DNA from 2 places in the Brachyspira intermedia PWS/A genome. Region 1 is predicted to be linked to the other one. Evidence: riboswitches for the same ligand, from Rfam matches in the RefSeq annotation. Region 1 holds a riboswitch; the other holds the start of a gene.
What was found. A riboswitch is a leader RNA that binds a small molecule or an ion and turns the genes downstream of it on or off. The one in region 1 is predicted to bind thiamine pyrophosphate.
Positions count from the first base shown of each region.

Region 2: another riboswitch for thiamine pyrophosphate. It lies ahead of BINT_RS09225 (YjiH family protein); the one in region 1 lies ahead of BINT_RS03655 (peptide ABC transporter substrate-binding protein).

Region 1 covers NC_017243.1:818,433-831,291, reverse strand. Annotated here, with positions in the region: gene BINT_RS03705 (SGNH/GDSL hydrolase family protein) at 1-121, opposite strand, end outside; gene BINT_RS03700 (GNAT family N-acetyltransferase) at 191-745, opposite strand; gene BINT_RS03695 (class I SAM-dependent methyltransferase) at 807-1,562, opposite strand; gene BINT_RS03690 (MBOAT family O-acyltransferase) at 1,574-3,049, opposite strand; gene BINT_RS03685 (HPr family phosphocarrier protein) at 3,166-3,432, opposite strand; gene BINT_RS03680 (BglG family transcription antiterminator) at 3,445-5,307, opposite strand; gene BINT_RS03675 (PTS sugar transporter subunit IIB) at 5,462-5,767, shown strand; gene BINT_RS03670 (PTS sugar transporter subunit IIC) at 5,803-7,128, shown strand; gene BINT_RS03665 (DUF871 domain-containing protein) at 7,171-8,253, shown strand; gene BINT_RS03660 (PTS lactose/cellobiose transporter subunit IIA) at 8,274-8,600, shown strand; TPP riboswitch at 8,787-8,910, shown strand; gene BINT_RS03655 (peptide ABC transporter substrate-binding protein) at 9,071-10,678, shown strand; gene BINT_RS03650 (TenA family protein) at 10,744-11,403, shown strand; gene BINT_RS03645 (rhodanese-like domain-containing protein) at 11,494-11,904, shown strand; gene purH (bifunctional phosphoribosylaminoimidazolecarboxamide formyltransferase/IMP cyclohydrolase) at 12,008-12,859, opposite strand, start outside.
Region 2 covers NC_017243.1:2,133,910-2,146,768, reverse strand. Annotated here, with positions in the region: gene BINT_RS09250 (ABC transporter ATP-binding protein) at 76-726, shown strand; gene BINT_RS09245 (ABC transporter ATP-binding protein) at 749-1,492, shown strand; gene BINT_RS09240 (sulfatase) at 1,499-3,007, shown strand; gene BINT_RS09235 (sulfatase-like hydrolase/transferase) at 3,029-4,372, shown strand; gene BINT_RS09230 (helix-turn-helix domain-containing protein) at 4,453-5,379, shown strand; TPP riboswitch at 5,445-5,547, shown strand; gene BINT_RS09225 (YjiH family protein) at 5,645-6,997, shown strand; gene BINT_RS09220 (PhzF family phenazine biosynthesis protein) at 7,327-8,118, shown strand; gene thiM (hydroxyethylthiazole kinase) at 8,137-8,931, shown strand; gene BINT_RS09210 (bile acid:sodium symporter family protein) at 9,808-10,746, opposite strand; gene BINT_RS09205 (iron-containing alcohol dehydrogenase family protein) at 10,788-11,876, opposite strand; gene ilvD (dihydroxy-acid dehydratase) at 12,225-12,859, opposite strand, start outside.

The DNA of each region.
Region 1 (12,859 bases):
AAAAACTGTCGCCCTGATATATACCATTATCATTTTTGAATCTTAAAACTCTGCTTGAGAACCAGAGCAATGTAATAAATATAGCTATAAAGCAAATAATTTTTATTGTGTTTCTTATCATATTCTAAAAGCCTATTATTTTTATATAAAATTATGTAAACTAAAAATTTAACTTTTTTCTTAACTCTTTTTAATTAAAATACTCATTTTTTAATATAGAGTAAATTGCAGCATCAGCAAGTCCTGTATTATCTTTATAAATGCTTCTTAATACTCCTTCTTTTTTCAATCCACATTTAAGCATTACTTTTCCGGAATTAGGATTATTAATATTATGTTTGGCTTCTATTCTATTAACTTCTACCTCTTCAAAAAAGAATTTTATTAATATTGATAAAGCCTCCGATGTAATGCCTTTATGCCAATATTTTTTCGATATGCAGTAACCAATACTAATCATATCTATACTATCATTCATATCAACGACGGCTATGCTTCCTGTTAAAAAATTATTTTCTTTTAATACAATAGCCCACTGATAAAAATCTTTATAACAATATTGATTAGTCCATTCAGTCAAAATGAGCTTTGTTTTATCAATACTGTCATGAGTCTGCCATATTAAATACTTTGTAACTTCATCATCACTAGCCCAATTATTATACATGTCTTTTGCATCTTCTGTTTTAAATCTTCTTAATAATAATCTTTCGCTTTCTAATTGTATTGTTCCTTTATGCTTCATAATTTTCTTCACAAAAAATATTTATTTATAAAATAATCAACCATATTATACATTATAATAATTATAAAAAACTACATTCAAATAAAAACATATCACATTGATCATTAACTGCAATTTCCTTTTCAAAAGAAGAAAAAGTTTTAACTTGAGTAAATCCAACTTCTTTTAAATACTGCTCCATTTCACCATATTTATAAAGGTGCGTCTGAAAATCCATAAACTCACTTTGAATCAATTCAGTATTATTATACATTTCATAAATTGATGGCGAAAACTGAGTTTGAGTTTTTTCTTCATAATAATTTTTTGATTTAAGTACTATTTCAAAATTTTCTTTTGTTTTGACAGATACAGCAATATTATAATCATTATCATCTATACATCTATTTTTTATTGTATCAACTGCAAAAACAAATTTACCTGTTTTTAAAAGCCATTTTTTTATTCTTATTAGAATTTGTTTGCAAATATCAATATTTGTAAACAATGATACTGAACCTGAACTAATAAATATATAATCAAATTTTTCTTTCGGATCATATTTCATAATATCAGTATGAATTGTTTTTGCATCAGGAAATTTTAATTTTAGTTTTTTAAGCATTTCATTAGACATATCTATTCCTGTTATGTCAAACCCTCTTTCTATAAATGGAATTAGAAATCTTCCGCTTCCGCATAAAGGTTCTAAAATCTTTTTACCTTTTTCAGCATAAGATAGATAAAAGTTTAATTCATCTTCAGGTGCTTTTTCATGCAGTATCTCATACATTTCAGTACAAAGACTGCCATAATAATTTTTTCTAACTTCACTCATTTTTATAACTCCTAAAATTGGAAATATATAAATTGTTTAGGGTCAAAACCTGCACCGTATTTTCCATATATTATAATGAAGAATAATAAGAAAAATATTACAGCCCATCTGAAATACAAACATTGATTTTTTAAAAATTCATATATAGTTTCTTTCTTTATATATTTTATCAAATCAACTAAAAAAAGCACTATCAAAGATATTATAAGTATATTCATTTCAAAATTGTCCAATCCTAATTTGTACAATGAACCGTCAAATAAACGCCATAAATCTATTTTAGTGAACATTCTCTGTATATAGTAAAAAGCGTCATGTATAGTTTCTGCTCTGAAAAATATCCAAGCTAAATCTACTATTATAAATGTAATAATCACTTCAAGAAATTTAAAACTAAAACTTTGTACTTTTACACCCAATTTATTTAAAACATTATTTCTGAATTTTGATGTAATATCTTCTATTAAATAGCATATCCCATGAATAGCACCCCAAGCTATAAAAGTAAAATTAGCTCCATGCCAAAGTCCACTTACTAAAAATGTTACTAATATATTAAAACTTCTTCTTATTTTTGAGCATCTATTTCCGCCCAAAGGTATATAAAGATAATCTCTAAACCAAGTTGATAAAGATATATGCCATCTGCCCCAAAACTCCTTTATGCTTCTTGCAAAATATGGAGTATTAAAGTTCTCCATTAAATCTATACCCATAACTTTGGCAGTTCCTATTGCTATAAGAGAATAGCTTGCAAAATCACAGTATATCTGCACAGCAAAAAGAATAGCTGACAATGCTAATTCTGTAGTATTATAAATATAATATCTATTAAATACAGTATCTACCAATATAGAAGCTCTATCCGCTATTACCATTTTCTGAAAATAACCGAAAAGCATTAAAATAAGCCCTTCTGTTATTCTATGATAATCGAATCTTTTTATCTTATCCATGTTCTGTATTTGACCTAGCAAATGTTTTGAACGTTCTATTGGGCCTGCAACTAACTGAGGAAAGAATGATACAAACAAGGCATATTTAATAATATTTTTTTCTGACTTTATTTCACCTCTGTAAACATCTATAGTATAACTTAATGCCTGAAATGTATAAAATGATATTCCTACAGGCAAAATAATATCAAAAGGCTTCTCTATTAATTGTATATTTAATGCTGATAAAAGCATATTTATATTTAATAGAAGAAAATCAAAATATTTAAAGAATACAAGTATAGCAATATTGATTATAAAACTAAATGCCACTACTATTCTTTTATATTTTAATTTTTCTATTAATATACCGCTTAAAAAAGTTACAATAGTAGAAGTACCCATTAACAATGCATACTTAGGATTCCAAAACATATAAAATATATAACTTGCTATAAAAAGACAAATATATCTTAATTTTTTTGGAAATATCCAATATAAAATCAATGTTATAGGAAAAAATATTAAAAAATCTCTGGAATTAAATAGCATTTAACATAACTCATAATAAAATATACATTTATAACTTATAAAACTACTAATTGTAATATGAATTATATAAAAAAGCTAGTATAAAAATGTGATATAATATAAAAATATTATGTTAATCAAAAATTCAGCTTAAAAAAATTATATATATTTTCTTTTGCAGTATTCTCTAAATCATCATCATTACCATTGATAATTACATCCACTTCATCCCCTACTTTCAATTTTAACTGTATAAGCCCTATAATCTTTTTCAAGTCTTTCAAATTTTCACCTTTTTTTACTGACACTTCACAATTACTGTCTTTAGCTATTTTTGCAAGTTCGCTTAAAGGTCTGGCATGTATATTACTTATATTATTAATAGTATATTTAAACTCTGTCATAAAAACCTCGTTTTATTCTGAATTACTTTTAATAAGGAAAATTAGATTCTCAAAAGTTTTATTCTCTATTAACTTTTTCACACTATTTTCATTGAGAAGAAAATTAATAGTGTATTCATAAAAATTTTTCAAATCATCATTGTTATTCGATACAGAAATTAAAAATACTACCTGAACATTATTCTTCTGCCATAATATAGGCTTATCTAATACCGCAACATAAACAAATGTATCTTTTGTAACAACCTCTATAGGGTGAGGTATTGCTACTAAATTACCAATATCAGTTTCTGCTAATTGTTCCCTTTTCATAACCAATTCATAAAAATTATCAGGTATACTTTTATATTTTTTTATCTCTTCACATATATTTTTTATTATTTCTTCTTTAGTATCTCCTTTTATATCAGTTGTAAACATTTCTTCTTTATAATAGTCTAAAATAATATTTCTATTTAAAGATTCAAATGTATTTTTAACATTAATAATATCATCGCTTTTTAAAAAATTACTTATATAAACTATTGGAACAGGAAGTTTCAAATTAATAGGAACAGTAGAAAAAACATAATCCACTTTAGAAAAATCAAACTCCTTTAATCCTATTAAATCCGCCGCATAGATATTTTCTATATAATCATTAAATTCTTTTCTGTATTTTGTAACAAGTAAATTTGAAGTTGTTTTACCACTTCCGCATACTATTAATATATTCATTTTATTTATGCTTTCTACCGTTTCTTCTAATCCTATTTGAAACAATAATGCTAAATATCCTATTTCATCTTCTGATATATCTTTATTATAATAATCTTTCAATATTGCAGCACTTTCTGAAGCTAATAAAAATGAAAGACTATAATTATTTTTTATATCATTAAGCATAGGATTTTTTTGAAATATATTATACCTTATCCTTATATCCAAAGGTATCATATGCTGATTTAAAAGAAGTATCAAATTGAAATTATTCCTTAAATCTATTTTTAAATTCTTATAAACCATATCAAGCATTTTATCAATTATATCTGAAAATTTATCCTGTATCACAGAATTATAATTTTCATTAATAGAAAATAAATTCTTCGAAGCTATATGTATGGCTATAAATAGAATTTCAGTATCATTAAACTCTATATCAATTTCATTTTGTATCTGATTTATTAATTCTTCTGATAATCTTATTTCTTCAGCTATATCTTTAACAATATCATTTTCACAATCACATATAAATTTATTATTCTTTATTCTATTTATTGAAACATTGATGTACTGAATAAAATTTTCTAAATTAATTTCTGAAAATTTTATTTCATATTTATTAAGGAAATTTATAATTATTCCTATTAATTTTTCATTCATATTATTTTCATATAAGAAATCATTTAAATAATTGCATATTATAAAATTTCTTATATCAAATTCATTACCTATCAATTTAATTCCGTAATTAGGTCTTCTTTCAAGTTTAAGATTATGATATTTTAAATTATACTCCATAATCTTTAATATATTTGTTAAAGTAGTTTTAGATATATCCAAAGAATCGCATATATCATCAGATTTTATATATTCGCTATCTAATTCTATTAAATATTTGAAAATTATCTTAATTCTATAATCCATATCATTATTAATATTTGATATTAAATCTATAGATTTAAAATTATCATAGTTATCGCATATCAATTTATATCCATATCTTGGTTTAGATTCTATCTTTATATTAAGTTTCTGCAATTCATAATTAATTTCTTTAACTTTTGTTCTAATTGTTTTTTCGCTGACATTTAATTGTTTTGATAAGGCTTCAGCAGTTATATATGAATCGGCCGACAACGATGATAATATTTCTTTTATATACTTAACATTCATAAATATAACTTTTATTTGTCATTTTTGTTTTTATTATATACTTTTTAATAAAAAGAAAAAGCTAATAAATTACCATATTAATACTGCAATTTTATTGTTTGAGTTATTTTTTAAAAACATTATCTTTAACATAAAAATAGAAAAGGAGTAAAAAATGAAAAAGATTTTACTTTTATGTTCTGCTGGAATGTCTACCAGTATGATAGTCAAAAAGATGCAGGATAAAGCTAAAGCCGACAATATTGATGCTGAAATAGAAGCTGCAAGCGTTTCAAGATTTGAAGAATTAGCAGACAGTTATGATATATTTTTATTAGGTCCTCAAGTTAAATACCTAAAAGATGAATTGGTTAAAAAAGCTAATGCTAAAGGAAAACCTTTAGATGTTATAGATTTTAAAGATTATGGAAAAATGGATGGAGCTAAAATATTAGACTTTGCTTTAAACTTGACATTATAATTTTCAAATACACAATTACATATTAAGAATATATTATGAATGATAGAATTATTAATTATATAGAAAATAAAATAACTCCAATTGCAGCTAAATTATCCAATAACAGATATCTTAAATCTATAAAAGATTCATTTGATTATGTTACACCATTTTTAATAGTAGGATCTTTCATACTTTTAATATTTAACTTACCTCTTAAAAATGAAAATAGCTTTATATATATGTCTTGGTATGATAATTTCAGTACTACATTTTCAGGGCATTTCATTCAAATATTCAATGTAAGTATGGGATTATTATCATTGTTTGTAGCTTATGGTATTGGATATTCTTTGGCGGGATCTTACAGTTTAAGCAGTGTTACAGGAGGTTTCTTATCTTTATTTGCTTTTTTACTTATATCAGTTAAAGCTAATACATTATCTGTTGCTGGAGATTTTACTAATATATTTTTAGCAGAAGCAGGAAGCAATATAAATGTACTAGATGCAAGATTTTTAGATGCTAAGGGAATATTCTCGGCAATAATAGGTGGAATAATATCAATAGAAATTTATAGATTCTTAGTAAGTAAAAAAATAACTATAAAACTTCCTGATTCTGTACCTCCTGCAATAGCAAAATCATTTGAAATAATAATACCTATAGCTGTTGTGGGAATATTATTCCAAATCATAAATATAATAATACAGAAAAATATGACTATGTTAACTTCTAATTTGATAGATAATATAATGTCTCCTTTATTATCAAAATCAGATAGTTTAGTGTTGGTAATAATACTTCTTTTAATTATACATATATTATGGTTTGTAGGTATACATGGTGCTAATGTGATCAATGCTATAATCAGTATAGTAACATTATCAAATTTAGCTTTGAACCAGGCGGCTTTACAGGCAGGAGAGGCTTTACCTAAAATAGTAGCAGGTGAATTCTTTAATGTTTATGTATATATAGGAGGAGCAGGTGCTACATTAGGTTTGGCAATATCTATGGCATTAAGTAAAAATGAACATTTGAAATCTATAGGAAAAATTTCCATAATACCAGGATTATTCAATATAAATGAACCTATTATGTTTGGCACACCTATTATTATGAATCCTATACTTTTTATCCCTTTTATATGTGTGCCAATAATCAATGCTATAATAGCTTATACGGTTTTAAAAGTGGGTATTGTAGGAAAAATTATAGCTCTTATTCCATGGACAACACCAGGACCATTAGGTGCTTTGATAGCTTCAAATTTCAATATTCCTGCTATGATTTTAAGTTTATGTTTAGTATTCTTATCATACTTAATATACACTCCTTTTATAAATGCTTATGCTAAAACTTTACAAGATAATAAATAATAAAAAAATAATATAAAAGATACAACAGGAGAAATATTATAGATGAAAGAGTTAGGAATATCTATTTACCCTTTTCACTCAAAAATGGAAGATAATAAATCTTATATAGATTTAGCTTCTAAATATGGATTTACTAGATGTTTTATGTGCCTACTTTCAGTAGACAGATCTAAAGATGAAATAATAAATGAATTTTCAGATATTATAAATTATGCCAAAGAAAAGGGTATAAAAACTACTTTAGATATATCTCCGGCTGTATTCAAACATTTAGATATAGATTATAAAAATCTTGACTTTTTTCATAAATTGGGAGCTTGGGCTGTAAGATTAGATTTAGGCTTTACAGGTAATGAAGAAAGTTTAATGACATACAATGAATACGATTTAAAAATAGAATTAAATATGAGCAATGATACAAATTATCTTGACAACATAATGAAATATTATCCTAATACAGATAATTTGATAGGCTGTTATAATTTCTATCCTCATGCATATACAGGACTAGACAGAACACTTTTTAAAAGCAGTATGAAACGTTTTAAAAAATATTCTATAAGTTCATCGGCATTTGTTAATGCAAAAGAAGCTACTTTTGGACCTTGGCCTGTAAGTGATGGTATTTGCACATTAGAAGAACATAGAAATATGCCTATAGATGTGCAGGCTATGGAATTATTTGCTCTTGGTGTTGATTGTGTATTCATTGCTAACTGTTATGCAGATGAAAATACTTTAAAAACATTATATAATATGGATAAAAGATTAATAACTTTTAAAGCAGAATTAGTTAACTCGATTCCCAAAGAAGAAAAAAGTATAGTATTGGATATGCTTCATCAAAACAGATTAGATGCTTCTGCTGATGTTATAAGATCTTCAGATACAAGGGCAAAATATAAGGGACATAATTTCAAACTATTTAATGCTGTTTCAGATATAAAAAGAGGCGATATATTAATAGACTCATCAGAATATGGAAGTTATACTGGAGAAATGCAGATAGCTTTGAAAGATTTAAAAAATACCGGAAGAACTAATATAGTAGGCAGAATTAAAGATGAATATTTATTTCTGCTAGACTATATAAGTCCGGCTAAAAGATTTATTATAAGAGAATAATTTTACGGAGTTTATTACTTATGACACAAGATTATGAAACATTTATGGAAGAAAATGTATTTCCTATTATAGCATTAGCTGGAGAAAGTAAGAGTTTAGCTTATGAGGCTTTAAGACTTGCTAAAGAAAATAAATTTGAAGAATCTGATAAAAAAATGCAGGAAGCTGATAAATTATTACTAGAGTCTCATCAATACCAAACTGATTTAATATCAAAAGAAGCTAATGGTGAAAGTTTTGTAATAAACTTACTTTTTATACATGCTCAGGATCATTTAATGACTGCAATAAGTGAAAAAAACTTAATAAAAGAACTTATTGACATATTAAAAATTAACCATAAATAAATTTTTATTCTCAAACTAATTAAAAATGGGTATTATTTATTTAATACCCATTTGCTTATTTCTATCATTATATTTTCTACAATTAAAAAACATTTAAATTTACATATTAATATAATTACAATAATATCATTTTTTTTAAAATTGCATAATTGAGTTCTTGATATAAAAATAAAAATATTATATCATTTCTCACAATCGGGGAGCTTGAAAAGGCTGAGAGGAAGTTTACATAATTTCATAAATTATTAAAACTTCGACCCTTATAACCTGTTTGGGTAATGCCAGCGTAGGGAATTATCTCTTTTATTATTTTCTTTATACATTTAATAAAATGAGACCTTTTCTAAAGTTGGTCTTGTTTTATTAAATTATATTATCTACAATAAACAAGACTAAAATAAAATTCAATAAAACAAGACAAACGGCGTTATAAAAATCTCGCTTTTATATTTTAATTTAAGGAGCTTTTTATGACTTCAAAACAAAAATTTATTATTCTATTAATTTTATTTGTATTTTTTATATCATGTAAAAAACAAATAAAAAATATCAAAGATGAAATCACTGTGAATTTGGGCTATGAACTTAATACTATAGACCCCGCTTTGAATGATGAAACATACGGATATATTTATATTAATCATGCATTCGAGGGACTACTCAATAAAGATTTAAATGGAAACATTGTAGGAGGTGTTGCAGATAAATGGGAAATAAGCGATGACAGTCTTACATACACATTTCATTTAAGAGATAATGCAAAATGGAGCGATGGAAAAAAAGTTACAGCTGATGATTTTGTATATTCTTATAGAAGAGCCGTTGATCCAAAAACGGCATCACCTTTAAGCTATTTAATGGAATATATAAAAAATGCAAAAGATATAATAAGAGGCAAACAGCCAATAGAAAATCTCGGAGTAAATGCTATAGATGAAAATACTCTCACAATAGAACTTGAAGCACCTACCCTATACTTTACTGATATATTAGCTTCCGGAGGAGTTTATATGCCAGTAAGAAAGGATATAATAGAAAAATACGGTGATGATTGGACTTGGAATCCTGAAACTTATATTGGAAATGGTGCATACAAAATGGTAGAAAGGAAGCCTGATGAATTGCTTGCTTTTGAAATAAATACTAATTATTGGAATTATACTAATCAAGTAGCTAAAAGAATTAATTTTGTTTTAATAGCTGATGAATATATATCACTTAATGCTGTAAGAACTGGAGATGTTGATTTCTCAATAAATGCACCTCCTATTGGAGAGATAGAAAATTTGATAAAAGAAAACTTAATGGCTGTAAGCGATATTATAGGAGTTTATTATTTGGATTTAAACAATAAAGATAAAGCATTATCAGATAAAAGAGTAAGAAAAGCATTATCTCTTGCAATAGACAGAAACTATATAGTATCAAATATAGGATATGGTAAATTAATACCTGCAGAGGCATTTGTTCCTCCTGTGGTAAAAGGACTTGAAAAATCCTTTAGAGATGAAAGCAGTAACTATATAATAGCTAATAATTATAGTAATAATGTAGAAGAAGCAAAAAAATTATTAGTCGAAGCAGGATATCCTAATGGTGAAAATTTTCCTATGCTTGAAGTAAAAGTTTCATCTGGTTTTTATACTACAGTTTTGGAAGCTATTCAACAGATGTGGAAAAACACTCTCAATATAGATGTAATAGTGAGAACAGAGGAATCAAAAATTACTTTGCCTTTCAGAGAATCCGGAAATTATCAAATGGCTAGAACAAGCTGGACAGGTGATTATAATGACCCACTTACAATGCTTCAAATTATGACTAGCTACAGCGATATAAATTACGGAGAATTTTCAAATGCCAGATATGATTCTTTAATAGAGTTTGCTACTACTGCCACAAATGCACAAAAAAGAATGGAAGCTTTGAAAGAAGCTGAATCAATACTATTTGATGAAGTTCCTATTATACCATTTATATATAGAACAGATTTTTTAATAGTTAATCCTAAATTAAAAAATTATGTTGATGAGCCTTTGGGAAGATATAAATTTAATTATGCTTATTTAGAAGAATGATATTTAAAAAATAATATTTAAATGATAAAATAGTAACATTTAATAATAATGATAGGAGAAATAAAATGAAATTTTCAGAAATGGTGTGGAAAAGAAATCAAGATCTATACAATAAAATAATAAATACAAATTTTAATAAAGAACTTATGGATGGAAGTTTAGACAAGAAAAAATTTGCATACTATATAGAACAAGATAGTTTATATTTGAAATATTATTCTAAAGCTTTAGCTATAATTTCTTCAAAAATACACAATGTTGATTATGCATTAGTTTTTTTGAAATCATCTATAAACTCTTATATAGTAGAAGAAGAAATTGTACATAAATATTTCAGAGATACTTTCAAATTTGAAAATACAAATAAAATCACAACTGCTAATTTAGGATATACAAGTTTTCTTATTAATACTGCTCATACTGAAGCCTTTGAAACTGCTGCATCATCTATACTTCCTTGTTTTTGGATATATAACGAATTGGGTAAATACATAAAAGCAAATGCAGAAGTTGAAAATAATCCATATAAAAAATGGATTGATACTTATGCAGACGAAGAGTTCTCTAAAGCAACCGAATATATGATTAAAATCCTTGATAATTTATATGATAATGCCTCTGATGTTGTAAAAGAAAAAATGATAGCTGTTTTTGATATAGCTTTTATATGGGAATATAGATTTTGGAATGATGCTTATAATTTAGATGATTTCCATAATGTATAAAATTTATTTCTATAAGTTTAAATAAATTAATTGCAATTTACTTCTCTGTATGCTATAATATTTATTATACATACAGGGGGTATTTATAAAATGAATAATACTTTAACTTTAATAATAGGTCTTATATTAACATTTATAATATTAAGTGCCGTGAGAAAAATAATATTCAATATAAGAAGCAAAGGTAAATTTAAAAACATAAATGTAAATGATGCTGTTTCAATCTATAAGAATAATAAAAATATAGGTTTAATAGATGTAAGAAGTTATATGGAAGTTCAGCAAAGCGGATACATAAAAAACAGTGTCAATATTCCTTTAGATGATTCTAAATTCAATGAGAAAATGTCAAAATTAGATAAAAACAAAGAGTATATAGTTTATTGTGCAAGCGGAAGCCGTTCTGGTACAGCTTGTATGCGTATGTATAAATTGGGATTTACAAATATTAATAATCTTACTCATGCAGGATATTTTCAGCTTTCATCGTATTTAAAATAAGTAAAAAACATCTTTTTACCTTTATTAAAAATTTTAATATATAAAAAAGTGAAGCTAATGAAAATTAGCTTCACTTTTATTTTATTATCAATTATAAAAATAATTAATGTTTAAAATGTCTTATACCAGTAAATACCATAGCAATACCATGTTCATTACAAGCATCTATTGATTCCTGATCTCTCATAGAACCACCAGGCTGAATTATAGCTTTAATATTGTATTTAGCACAAGCATCAACAACATCTCTGAATGGGAAGAAAGCATCAGATGCCATAACTACCCCATCGCCTGCTCTCTCTAAAGCATCTTCGCAAGCCCAAATTCTGTTGGTCTGTCCGCTTCCTATACCTTTAGCCATAAAGTCTTTTATTACTACTATAGCATTTGATTTAGCATATTTTACAACCTTCATTCCGAATATTAAATTCTTCATTTCTTCTTCAGTAGGTTTTTTCTCTGTTACAACTTTATAATCTTCTATTAAAGTATTGTCTTCATCTTGTACAAGTAATCCGCCGTCAACTTTAACAAGATTAATTTTATCATTAGTATTAGTTTTATATTTTATAACTCTTAAATTCTTTTTGCTTTTTAATACTTCTAAAGCTTCAGGAGTAAAGTCTTTAGCAATAACAATTTCCAAGAATATTTTTATGAGTTCTTTTGCAGTTGCCTCATCTACTGTGCTATTGAAAGCTACTATTCCGCCGAATATAGAAGTAGGATCGCATTCATAAGTTCTATTATAAGCTTCTAATACACTGCTTCCTAAAGCAGCACCGCAAGGAGTAGAATGTTTTATAGCAGAACAAGCATATTCTTTTTTAGCTTCATCAAATTCTAATACTATTTTCAAAGCTATATCCATATCTCTGATATTATTAAATGAAAGCTCTTTTCCATTTAATTGTTCAAAATCTTTCATAGATCCTTTATCTGTAGTAGAAATATA
Region 2 (12,859 bases), 1.3 Mb from region 1:
TTCTAAAACTTTTGTTACTAAAAATGCTAATTTTGAAGTAATAAAATCATTGGATTTAAAAGTTAAAGAGAATGAATTTTTAGCTTTTTTGGTCCCGGTCAATGCGGAAAGACTACGATTGTTAACATAATTGCCGGACTTGAAAAGCCTACATCCGGAGAGGTTATAGTTAATAATAATCCTGTTAAAGGTCCCGGTATAGATAGAGGTGTAGTATATCAAACTATATCTTTATTCCCATGGTATACAGTGATGGGCAATGTAGAGTATGGACCTAGAATCAGAGGCGTTGATAAAAAAACAAGAAGAGAAAAAGCACAATACTATATAGATTTGGTTGGACTTAAAGGTTTTGAAAATTCTTATCCTATTCAAATTTCAGGCGGTATGAAACAGAGAGTTGGTATTGCAAGGGCTTATTGCAATGAACCTGCTGTTATGCTTATGGATGAACCTTTCGGAGCTTTGGATGCACAAACTAGGTATCTTATGCAGGAAGAGTTAATTAGAATATGGGAAAAAGAAAAAAGAACAATAGTATTCGTTACAAATAATGTAGAAGAGGCTATATATCTTGCTGACAGGATTATAGTTTTAAATGAATGTCCTACTTCTATAGATAAAGAGTATATTATTGATTTGCCTAGACCTAGAAGCTATGTAGATAGTAAGTTTTTAAGTTTAAGGAAAGAATTATCTGCATTAGTATCTGATAGAATAGTTTAATTATTATTAAGAGTTGTATTTTATGGAAAAAGAAATTAAAGTAAAAGTTAATAATTTAGTTAAAAAATTTGGTGATTTGCTTGTTTTAGATAATATTTCATTTAATGTTAATAAAGGTGATTTATTATGTGTCGTTGGACCTACAGGCTGCGGAAAAACTACTTTCTTGAATAGCTTAACTAAACTTTATGATATAACATCTGGTGAGATACTTATTGATGATGAACCTGTAAATTTGAAAAAACATAATATAGCATATATATTTCAAGAAAATTCAACTATGCCTTGGAGAAATGTTGAGGAGAATGTGGCATTTAGTCTTGATGTGAAAAAGATACCTAAAGAAGAAAAGAAAAGAAGGGTAGATGAATTTATCGAGATAGTAGGGCTTAGTAAGTTTAGAAAATATTATCCTTATGAGTTATCAGCCAGTATGCTTCAAAGGGTTGTTATAGCTAGAGCTTTTGCTATGTATCCTGAGCTTTTGCTTATGGATGAGCCTTATGCCCAATTAGATATAGAATTAAGATATAAACTTGAAGATGAATTGGTAAAACTTTGGCAGAGAACTAAAACTACAGTTATATTTATCACTCATAATATAGAAGAAGCTGTTTATTTGGGTGAGAATATTATGGTTCTTACTAATAAGCCTACAAAAGTAAAAACAATAGTAGAAAATAATATGCCTAGACCTAGAGATATTGCAGATAAAGAATTTGTAAGACTTAGAAATTATGTAACAGATTTAATCAAATGGTGGTAGAATTATATGAAGCTTATAATGCTGATGTTTGATTCTCTTAATAAACATTTTTTAGAACCTTATGGCTGTACTTGGACTAAAACTCCGAACTTTCAAAGACTAGCAGATAAAGCAGTTACTTTTGATAATTGTTATGCTGGAAGTTTGCCTTGTATGCCGGCAAGAAGAGAACTTCATACAGCAAGATATAATTTTCTTCATAGAAGCTGGGGACCTTTAGAGCCGTTCGATGATTCTGCTGTAGAAATATTGAAAGAAAACGGGGTATATACACATTTGATAAGCGATCATCTTCATTATTGGGAAGACGGAGGAGCTACTTATCATAATAGATATAATAGCTGGGAAATAGTGAGAGGCCAGGAAGCTGATCATTGGAAGGCTGTATTAAATTTCAAAGATTTACCTAAAAAATATCTAGGCAATATTAATAAACAAGATCAAATAAACAGGAAATATATGGAAGATGAAAAAGATCATCCTTTAAGCAAGATATTTCAATCAGCATTTGATTTCTTGGATAAGAATATAAATAATGATAATTGGTTTTTACAAATAGAATGTTTTGATCCGCATGAGCCATATTTCACTTATGATAAGTATAAAGATAATTATGATTTTAATTATGGCGATTTATACTTTGACTGGCCTAACTATTCAAAAGTAGAAGAAACTAATGATGAGATAGAGCATTGCAGATATATGTATGCTGCTTTATTATCTATGTGCGATAATTATCTTGGTAAGCTTTTAGATTATATTGATAATTCAAAAGAAGATATTGTTTTGATAGTTAACACAGATCATGGCTTTTTATTAGGCGAGCATAATTGCTGGGGTAAGAACATTCATCAGCTATACAATGAAATATCAAATATACCATTATTTATATATGAATCTAAAAAACATAATGAAAAAAATATAAATAATAGAAGAAAAGCATTAGTTCAGACTATAGATTTACCTGTTACAATATTAGATTATTTTGGTATTGAAAAGACAAAGGATATGAAGGGTTTTTCTTTGAAAGAAACTATAGACAATGACAATGAAGTAAGAAAATATGCTTTGTTTGGAATGCATGCCAATCAAATATGTATTACAGACGGAAGATATGTTCTTATGAAAGATTATGCTCTTAAGAAAGACGGATCTAATGATACAGAATTATATAATTATACTTTGATGCCTATGCATATGGTAAATTTCTTTAGCATAGATGAATTAAAAACTACTGAACTTCATGATGCTTTCAGCTTTACTAAAGGCTGTAAGGTTATGAAGATAAAATATTTAACTTTACCTAAAAAAATGACTCTTATAGATGAGTTGGATTGGGTATTATATGATTTGGAGAATGATCCTCATCAGGAAAATCCTATAAAAGATGATTCTATAAAAAATGAAATGATTAAGAATATGGTATTACTAATGATAGAAAATGAAGCTCCTATAGAGGAGTATATAAGATTAGGAATTTTAGAAGAATATAATAAATATAAAAATATGCATTAAATATTATGGAGGAATATAACTATGAAAAAAAATATTTTATTTGTTTTTTCAGATCAGCAGAGATGGGATACAATGGGCATATATGGTCAGGAATTGGATGTAACTCCTAATTTAGATAAATTAGGAAAAGAAGGCACTATTTTTGATAATGCATTTACATGTCAGCCTGTATGCGGTCCTGCTAGAGCATCTTTACAAACAGGGTTGTATTCTTCAAAGGCTGGAGTATTTGTTAATGCTATATCTTTGCCTGAAAATATCACTACAATAGCAAAATTATTGAATGACAATGGATATCAAACAGGATATGTTGGTAAATGGCATTTAGCTACTGACGGATTGGGAGGAGACAGTTCTAAAGAAGATTATATATTCAATCCTATACCGGAGAAAAAAAGAGGCGGATATAAAAATTATTGGGTAGCTTCAGATGTTCTTGAATTTACTTCTGATGGATTCAAAGGATATTTTTTTGATAAAGATATGAATAAAGTAGAGTTTGAAAAATATAGAGTTGATGCTGTTACTGATTATGCTTTAGATTTTTTGGATAAGAGAAGTAATGATAAACCTTTCTTCTTATTTATATCATATTTAGAGCCTCATCATCAAAACAATAAAAATAAATATGAAGGTCCTTTATATTCAAAAGAAAAGTTTGGAAATTGTAAAATACCTGAAGATGTTAAAGCATTAGGATATGGAGATTCAAGAGAAAATTATGCTGATTATTTAGGAGCTTGTAATTCTATAGATTATAATTTTGGAAGAATAAGAGCAAAATTAGAAGAGAAAAATTTATTAGATGATACAGTTATAATATATACAAGCGATCATGGTTCTCATTTCAGAACTAGAAATAAAACTTTGCCTGAAAATGGATATGATGATTATAAAAGAGCCTGCGAAGATGCTGCAATTCATGTTCCTCTTATCATAAAAGGCGATTCATTTAATGGTTCAAAAAGAGAAGAAAAGATAGTAAGTTTAATAGATCTTCCTCCTACTATATTAAAAATAGCAGGTATTGAAAATGCAGATATGGACGGAAAAGCTATACAAAATATCATTGCAGATAATAATCATGAGAATATTGCCTTCCTACAAATAAGTGAAAGTTTCGTGGGCAGAGCAATAAGAACTCCTGAATATACTTATGCTATTTGTGATCCAAATAAGAATCCTGCTAAAGATAAAGACAGTTTGAATTATCAAAGTTATATATTATATGATTTGAAAAAAGATCCTTTACAATTAAATAATGTTGTTAAAGATCCTAGTTATACTGAAGTTCTAAATAAATTAAAGAGCATTATAAAAGATAAGATTAAAAAAATAGAATCTTTAGATGTAACTATTGATTAATTTATAAAAAATTATTAATATAAACTTATAATCTATTATATTTTTTGTATATAGTATAAAGTTTTTAAAGGTGTAATTTAATGAAAGATAATAAAAACTATTATACTATAATACCTTCTGCTGTAAGATACGATAAGAGATTAAAGCCGTTATCAAAACTCATTTACGGAGAGATAACGGCACTTACTAATGATAAAGGTTACTGTTGGGCTAATAATAATTACTTTGCTGAAATTTATTCTGTGAGCAAGGATACCATTTCAAGAGCTATAAGACAGTTAGAGGAATATAATTATATAAAATGCATTTATGATAAGAGTAAGCAAAATAATGAAAAAAGAAAAATATATTTAAATAAAAAATTAAGTATATCAAAAATGCCTATACGGTATAGTAAAAATTCTACAGACGGTATAGACAAAAAAGTCGAAGATAATAATAAATATAATAACTTAAATAATAAAGAAAATGAATCAGATAATAAAAATGATTCAGATAAAATAAATAAAACAGATAATATAAATTCTCTCTCTAGTAGTTTTGATTCATTTGTTAATGAGCTTATTAATACTTTTAATTTTCTTACAGGAAGTAAAGCTAGTAAATTATATCAAGTACATTCTTTTAAAACTAAATACAAACAGGAAGAAATAAAATCAATTTTCGATGATAGGAAATTTGATTGGAAAGACTGTATTAATTTAGCTAAGAAAAAAGTTAAAGATAAAGATAACTTATCAGGTATATGGCTTGATTTTCTTAGTTATTTAAAAATTTATTTGATTAAAGGCGATAGAGAAAACACTATTAAAAGACATTACAGTAAAGAAGAATTGATAAAAAGAGAAGAGAAGATTAAAGAAATAGAGTTAATCAAAATGCAAAAGGAACGCGAAGAAAAATTAAAATTGCTTGAGGAGGAGAAAAGATTAGGATTTGATAAGATGACAGAAGATGAGATTATAGAGTTTACCAAAAGAAATTTGATGTTTTTGAAGCGTGCTTGATTATAATAAAATCTAAAAAATATCATTAATAGTAATTGAAATAATTTTATTTTGTTATATAATATATAAAAAATTAGGGGAGCTTAAAAGGCTGAGAGTAAGTTTAATAACTTAGACCCTTATAACCTGTTGGATAATGCCAGTGTAGGGAAATATTTTTATTTTAAATTAAGTTTTCTAAAATTATTTTCTTTTTAATTCTTATACACTCATTATTTTCATTAAGGTTTCTATAAAATATTAATTTATATTTAAGGAAATTTTTATGGATAATGTTTCAAATTCTGAAAGTGTTTTAAGCAGCGATGATTTAGCTAATATTAAATTTAGTAAATCAGTTTATTTAAAATTTATTATACTTAGTTTTATTGGTATATTTATGTTATTTATACCAATTAAAATAGGCGATGTTAAATCAATACCTATAGATCATTTAGTAAGTTTTATAAGAAAAATTCCTTTTGTAGATCCTTACTATGGTATATTGATAACTATGTTTGGAGGAATATATCCATTTATAAATAAGTCTTGGAATAAAAATAAAACAGAAATAGTATTTTCATTTATCAAACTTACATCAATACCATTTATTATAATGGCATATTTTGGATTAGGACCTGCTGATTTTCATAAACCTAATATGCTTCTTTTTTCTTATAATCTGCTCACTCAAATAGCATTGATTAATAGTATAGGTTTTATATTCTTATCATTTTTGGTAGATTATGGGCTTATGTCATTTGCCGGTATATTTATGCGATGTATAATGAAGCCTATATGGAAAACTTCAGGAAGATCATCTTTAGATGCTATAGCTTCATTTGTAGGAAGTTATTCTATTGCTCTTTTAATGACAAGTAAAGTTTATAAAAAAGGTTTTTATTCCAAAAAAGAAGCCTGCATAATAGCTACAGGATTTTCTACAGTTTCCACTACTTTTATGATAGTTGTTGCTAAGATGTTCGGCGTTATAGATAAATGGAATATATATTTTTTTGGTACTATGTTAATAACTTTTATAGTAACTGCTATAACTGTAAGACTTTATCCATTAAGAAATAAACCTAGCGACGGATATATGGATAAAGAAGTTGCAGAAGAACCTATATATAAAGGAGGAAATATTTTTAAGCTGGCATTGAATGAAGCTGCTGAAGTTGCCAGTCATTCAGATAGTGTTTTAAATAGTGTTGTTAAGAATTTGAAAGAAGGACTTATAGTTTCTATTTCAGTAATGCCTAATTTTATGGCTATAACATTTATAGGACTTTTAATAGTTAATTATACTCCTTTGTTTGATGTTATAAGCTATATATTTTTACCTATCACTAAATTGCTAGGACTTGGAGATGAGGCTTATATAGTTGCAAAGGCTTGTTCTGTTACATTAGTTGAAATGTCATGTTCTTCAAGTATTGTAATGTATGCTAGTCAATTTGCTAAGTCTGTAGTTGCTGTGGTATGCGTTGCTGAGATTTTATATTTTGCTGCTCCTATACCTGTAATATTGGCTGTAGGAATACCTATAAAGATAAGAGATATGATGATAATATGGGTTGAGAGAATAATACTTTCATTGTTATTCGCTGTGCCTTTTGCATATTTCTTTCTTAGTTGATAATTAGTATATACCTAAACAACTATATTTTGTAATTTTTTTGTTGTTCTTTTTCTTGCGGAACCATACGAAGTACATCTTGCGAAGCAGGTGTCGGCAGGCGAAAGTGCAAGTATGAAATTAGTACTAAATAATACTAATTTAGTTTTACATATAATATAAATTATTAACTTTTGTATATTAATGAGTAATCAGCCGCACGTATAGCGGACATTTGATAAGAGTATGCAATACCGTGCGGAAAGCCTACGCGAAGCGTACCCAATGGGTATAGGCGAATATTTGAGAAAGTTAAAAATTTTTAGTATATAATAAGTGGGAGATTAATTATGAAATACTATATTATAGATTCTTTTGCTGATGAGGTTTTTAAAGGTAATCCTACAGCAGTTTGCATATTAGAAAAAAACATTTCTCATAAACTTATGCAAAATATTGCTATGGAGAATAATATTTCAGAAACTGTTTTCACTATAAAGAATGGAAATAATTATGATGTGTATTGGTTTACTCCGAAATGTGAAATAGATTTCTGCGGACATGCTGTACTTGCTGTGGCTTATGCTATATTAAATTTTGCTGAAAAAGAATCTAATGAGGTGAGCTTAAATACTAAAGAGGGTATATTAACTATTAGAAAAAAAGATGATCTATATGAAATGGATACTCCTAATTATGATTTGAAGCCTATAGAAATTACATCTGATATAATAGAAGCAATAGGAGGAATAAAACCTTTAGAGGCTTATATAGGACGCGATATTGTATGTGTATTGGAAGATGAAAATCAGGTTATAAATGCAAAACCAAATTTAGAAATTATAAAGAAATTAGACGGACTTTTATTTCATATAACATCTGATGTAAAATATAAAAAGAATAATCAATATGACAGCATAACTAGAACTTTCGGTCCTAAATTGGATGCAGATGAGGTTGATGTATGCGGATCAGGACATTGTCATATTATACCTTTGCTTTCAAAGAAATTGAATAAAGATTATTTTACTGCATTTCAGGCTTCACCAAGAACAGGAGTTTTATATTGCGATATTAAAAATAATAAATTAAAGATAGCCGGAAAGGCATGTTTATATTGTATTTCTGAGATTTTTATTTAAATTATAAGGAGTTATAAAATGAGTACATTACAAGAAGAAATATTTCAATCCATAACAAATATGAAGTCAAAATCTCCATTAGTTCATAATATTACTAATTTTGTAGTTATGCAAATTACAGCTAATGCATTGCTTGCAGTTGGAGCTTCTCCTGTGATGACATTCGAGAAAGAGGAGTTTGAAGATATGCTTTCTATTGCTTCATCGCTTGTTGTTAATATTGGAACTTTAACTACTGTTTCTATTGAGGCTATGCATAAGGCTTGCGAAATAGCAAATAAAAAAAATGTTCCTTTCGTGATTGATCCAGTAGGAGCAGGAGCTACAAAATTGAGAACTAAAACAGCTATTGATTTGATTAAAAATTATAATCCTAAAGTTGTTAGAGGAAATGCTTCTGAAATAATGGTGCTTGCCGGAGAGAGCATAAAAACTAAAGGAGTAGACAGCACAGCTAATGTTAATATGGCACTTGAGGCAGGTAAGCATTTAGCCAAAGAATATAATACAGTTGTAAGCATAAGCGGTGAAACTGATATTATAACAGATGGTAATAAAGTTTTATATGTTAGCGGAGGTTCTCCTTTAATGCCTGTTAATACCGGTATGGGCTGTACATCTACTGCTATAACAGGTGCTATGCTTGCGGTTGCCGAGCCTTTGATTGCCGCTTCTTCAGCTATGTGCATAATGGCTTCAGCTGGTGAAAAAGCTTCAAAGAAATGTGAAGGGCCTGCTAGTTTTTCTGTTGCTTTTATAGATGAGCTTTATAAACTTGATATCAATGATGCTGCCAATAGGGTAAGGGAATAAATATAAATAATAGTGGGAGTTTTTTGATTAAGCAATGGGCTTGAATATATTATTTAAGTCCATTGCTTTTTCTTTTATGATTTATTTTAGTAAATACTGAAAATTTTTAAGTTTGTCATTTTTTTAGTCAACTTTTTCCCGCCGCAAAAAGTTGCAAAAAGTGCAAGATATAAAATTAGTACTAAATAATACTAAAATTGTTTTGTATGTAAGATAGATTATTAATTTAAGCTAAAATATAGCCTTTTTGCTTCTTTGTGGCAACAAAAGAAGTGGGGTGCGGGGCAAAGCCCTGCAAATATTTTAAATTTAAAAAATTTATTTTTGACAAAATGTAGTTGTTTAGGTATATACTGAAAATTTTTAACTTTGTCAACTAATGCACTTTATGTAAATTTTATCTACTTTTTTGTCGCACAAAAAAGTAGCAAAAAACGCAATTGCTAAAACTTTATATTTTAATAATATGTATCAAATATAGTGTAATACCTTAATTTTAGATAAGAAATGCAATTTTTCGCGAAGCGTATCCGAGCTTGTCGAGGATATAAGGTTCTTTTACGAAGTCCGCATCATGAAGTGTACATACGGCAGGCGAAAGTGCAATTAAAAATTAGTACTAAATAATACTAATTTAGTTTTACATGTAATATAAATTATTAACTTTTGTATATTAATGAGTAATCAGCCGCACGTATAGTTGGCTATACATAATGATTTGCAATACCGTGAGGAAAGCCCATATGGCGAATATTTGACAAAGTTAAAAATTTTCAGTATATATCAATATTTAGAGATTATAATTATTAATGCATAAATATTATTTAAACAATGGAATTAATAAAATAACTCCATTGTTTATTTTTTATAATTAATTTAATCTTTTATTTTTGATGCCATTATATTAGCTACTATTGAACCAGATATATTATGCCATACACTAAATATTGCTCCAGGTACTGTTGCTAATGCCATTGAAGCAAAATGAGTTGCAGCAAGTGAAGTTGCGAGTCCTGAGTTTTGCATTCCAACCTCTATTGATACTGCTTTACATTTAGCATTATTTAATCTGAATAATTTTCCTAATAAATAACCAAGCAAATAACCTAAACAATTATGAAGTACAACTACTATTATAACTAAATATCCAACCTGCATTAATCTTTGTGAGTTTGCAGATACAACGGCAGCTACTATTGCCACAATAGCAAGTACTGATATTAAAGGAAGTATTTCTTTTATGCTGTTTGTAAACTTATAAAAGAATTTATTTATTATGAAGCCCAAAGCTATAGGAAGTATAACAACCTGTACTATTGATACAAACATACTCACAGCATTAACATCAACTTTTTGTCCTGCATATAATAAAGTGAGTAATGGAGTTGCAAAAGGTGCAAGTATAGTTGATACTGAAGTCATACCCACAGATAAAGCTACATCGCCTTTAGCTAAGTATGTCATAACATTTGATGAAGTTCCTCCCGGACAAGTTCCTACAAGTATAACTCCTACAGCAAGTTCAGGAGGAAGTTTAAAAATAATAGAAAGCAGGAAAGCAAGTAAAGGCATTATAGTAAATTGTGCTATTGCTCCTATTATTATATCTTTTGGTCTTGTGAATACTACCTTAAAATCTTCAAGCTTTAATGTAAGCCCCATACCAAACATTACTATCATAAGAAGATAGTTAACATAACTTGTTTTAATAAAGCTTACTGTTTTTGGAAAGAATAATGATACAGCAGCTACTATTAATACTATCACAGCCATATACTTACCGAAGAAATTACTTATTTGTTTTAATGTTTTCATTTTTATCATCCTTTTTATAAATTATTTTTTGTTATTATTTATTATTGTTTATTATTGAAATCTTCTAAATCGATTATAGCCTTTAATATCATATTTTTATCAACTTTATACGGACTGATATTTAAGTCTTTGCCAGCAAGAGCTATTTCTAAAGCATTATTAAGTTCTTCATCTTCTAAACTAGCTTTATTTATTCCTATATCTTTTAAGCATGTTGGAAGAGATATTGATTTATTGAATTTAAAAATATTTTCTCTTTCTTCAAATTGTTTGTCCATAGTGAGAAGTAATAATATGCCGTAGGATACCAATTCACCATGAAGCAAATTGTCTCCTATTCTTTTTACTTTTGTAAGTCCGTTATGCATGCCATGTGCTAAAGATATATGATGATCATCTTTTGCCATTACTGAAGTTAAGCCTGTTGTATATATTATATGAAGTATTACTCTATTTAAAACATCAGTTACTTTTTTGTTTTGAAAATCGTTTATAGCTTCTGAATAATGTTTTAATATATCATTAGAACAGTTTTTTATTATCTCTACTGCTAAGAAATTTTTATAATTTAAATTCTCATTTCTTGTTGAGAATAATGATTCATACTGTTTAGAAACAGCATTACCTATACCGGCCCTAAAATAATTTTCAGGTGAATTTAATATGATATCAGTATTTATAAAAGTATGCAAAGGAGGTCTTTTATCGCTGAACATCTTTTTGAAGCTCCCGTCATTATTATAAACTACAGAAAGACTGGTTACAGCGGCACAATTTGAAGCCAATGTTGGAAATGTAAATATAGGCTTATTTATAGTATGTGCTAAAACTTTTGATGTATCTAATGCTCTTCCGCCTCCTACAGCGAATATCATATCAGCTTCCATTACTGCTTTCTTTTCTTTAAGTAAATCAACATTTTCAAAAGTGGATTTATCGCCGTAATGGAACATTCCTGTTATGGTTATATCTTTTATATTGTTTAATATTGATTCTATTGATGCTTGTATAGATTTTTTGCCGGATATTATAACCGCTCTTTTTCCATAATTTGAACATACATCATATATATCTTTGTATGCATCGCTTCCTATACTAAAGTTAGGCAGAAATAAATTTTCTAAACTCATTTTTTTATCCTTTAATTAATATTATTTTTTATTATTGTTGTTTGTTTTTTATTTAGTTTATATATTTATTATGTAAACACTTGAAACAAGTTTATTTTCAGAAATTAATTTTTGATAATCATATTTTTCTCCTTTAAAAAATTTTATTTAAAATAAATTTAGTCCAAGCTTATATCAGCTATAAACTAAATGATTTTTATCCTGGCTTAAAAGATAGGTATTCAAGCAGTCTGTAATATTAATTTTTTATAATGACTTTTAGATTATTAGATTAATAGTGCTTATTTGATGTTATAGGTATTTAAGAATAATATCTATAACATCAATTTATTTTTTAATTATTAATTATTATTTCAATACAGCACCAGTATTAGCAGACTGAACAAGTTTTCTATATCTTCCAAGCCAGCCTCTAATTTCTTCTAAAGGTTTAATAGCAGTCTCTTTTCTTCTTTTTTCCATTTCTTCATCAGAGATTTCTAAATTGATTTTATGATTAGGTATATCTATACTTATGATGTCATTTTCTTTTATGAATGCTATTTCTCCGCCGCTTGCAGCTTCTGGTGAAACGTGACCTATAGATGCACCTCTTGAAGCACCTGAGAATCTTCCATCAGTTATCAAAGCAACATCTTTATCTAATTTCATACCGGCAAGTGCAGAAGTAGGGTTTAACATCTCACGCATACCAGGTCCGCCTTTTGGGCCTTCGTATCTTATAACAACAACATCGCCTTTATTTATTTTACCGGCATATATAGCAGCTATTGCAGATTCTTCGCTGTCGAATACTCTAGCAGGTCCTTTATGTACAAGCATTTCATCAGCAACGGCAGAACGTTTAACAACACATCCGTCTTTAGCTATATTGCCCCAAAGTATTGCTATACCGCCAGTTTTACTATAAGGGTTTTCTATATTTCTTAATACATTATTATTTTTGTTAACAGCATCTTTTATATTTTCAGCTATTGTTTTAC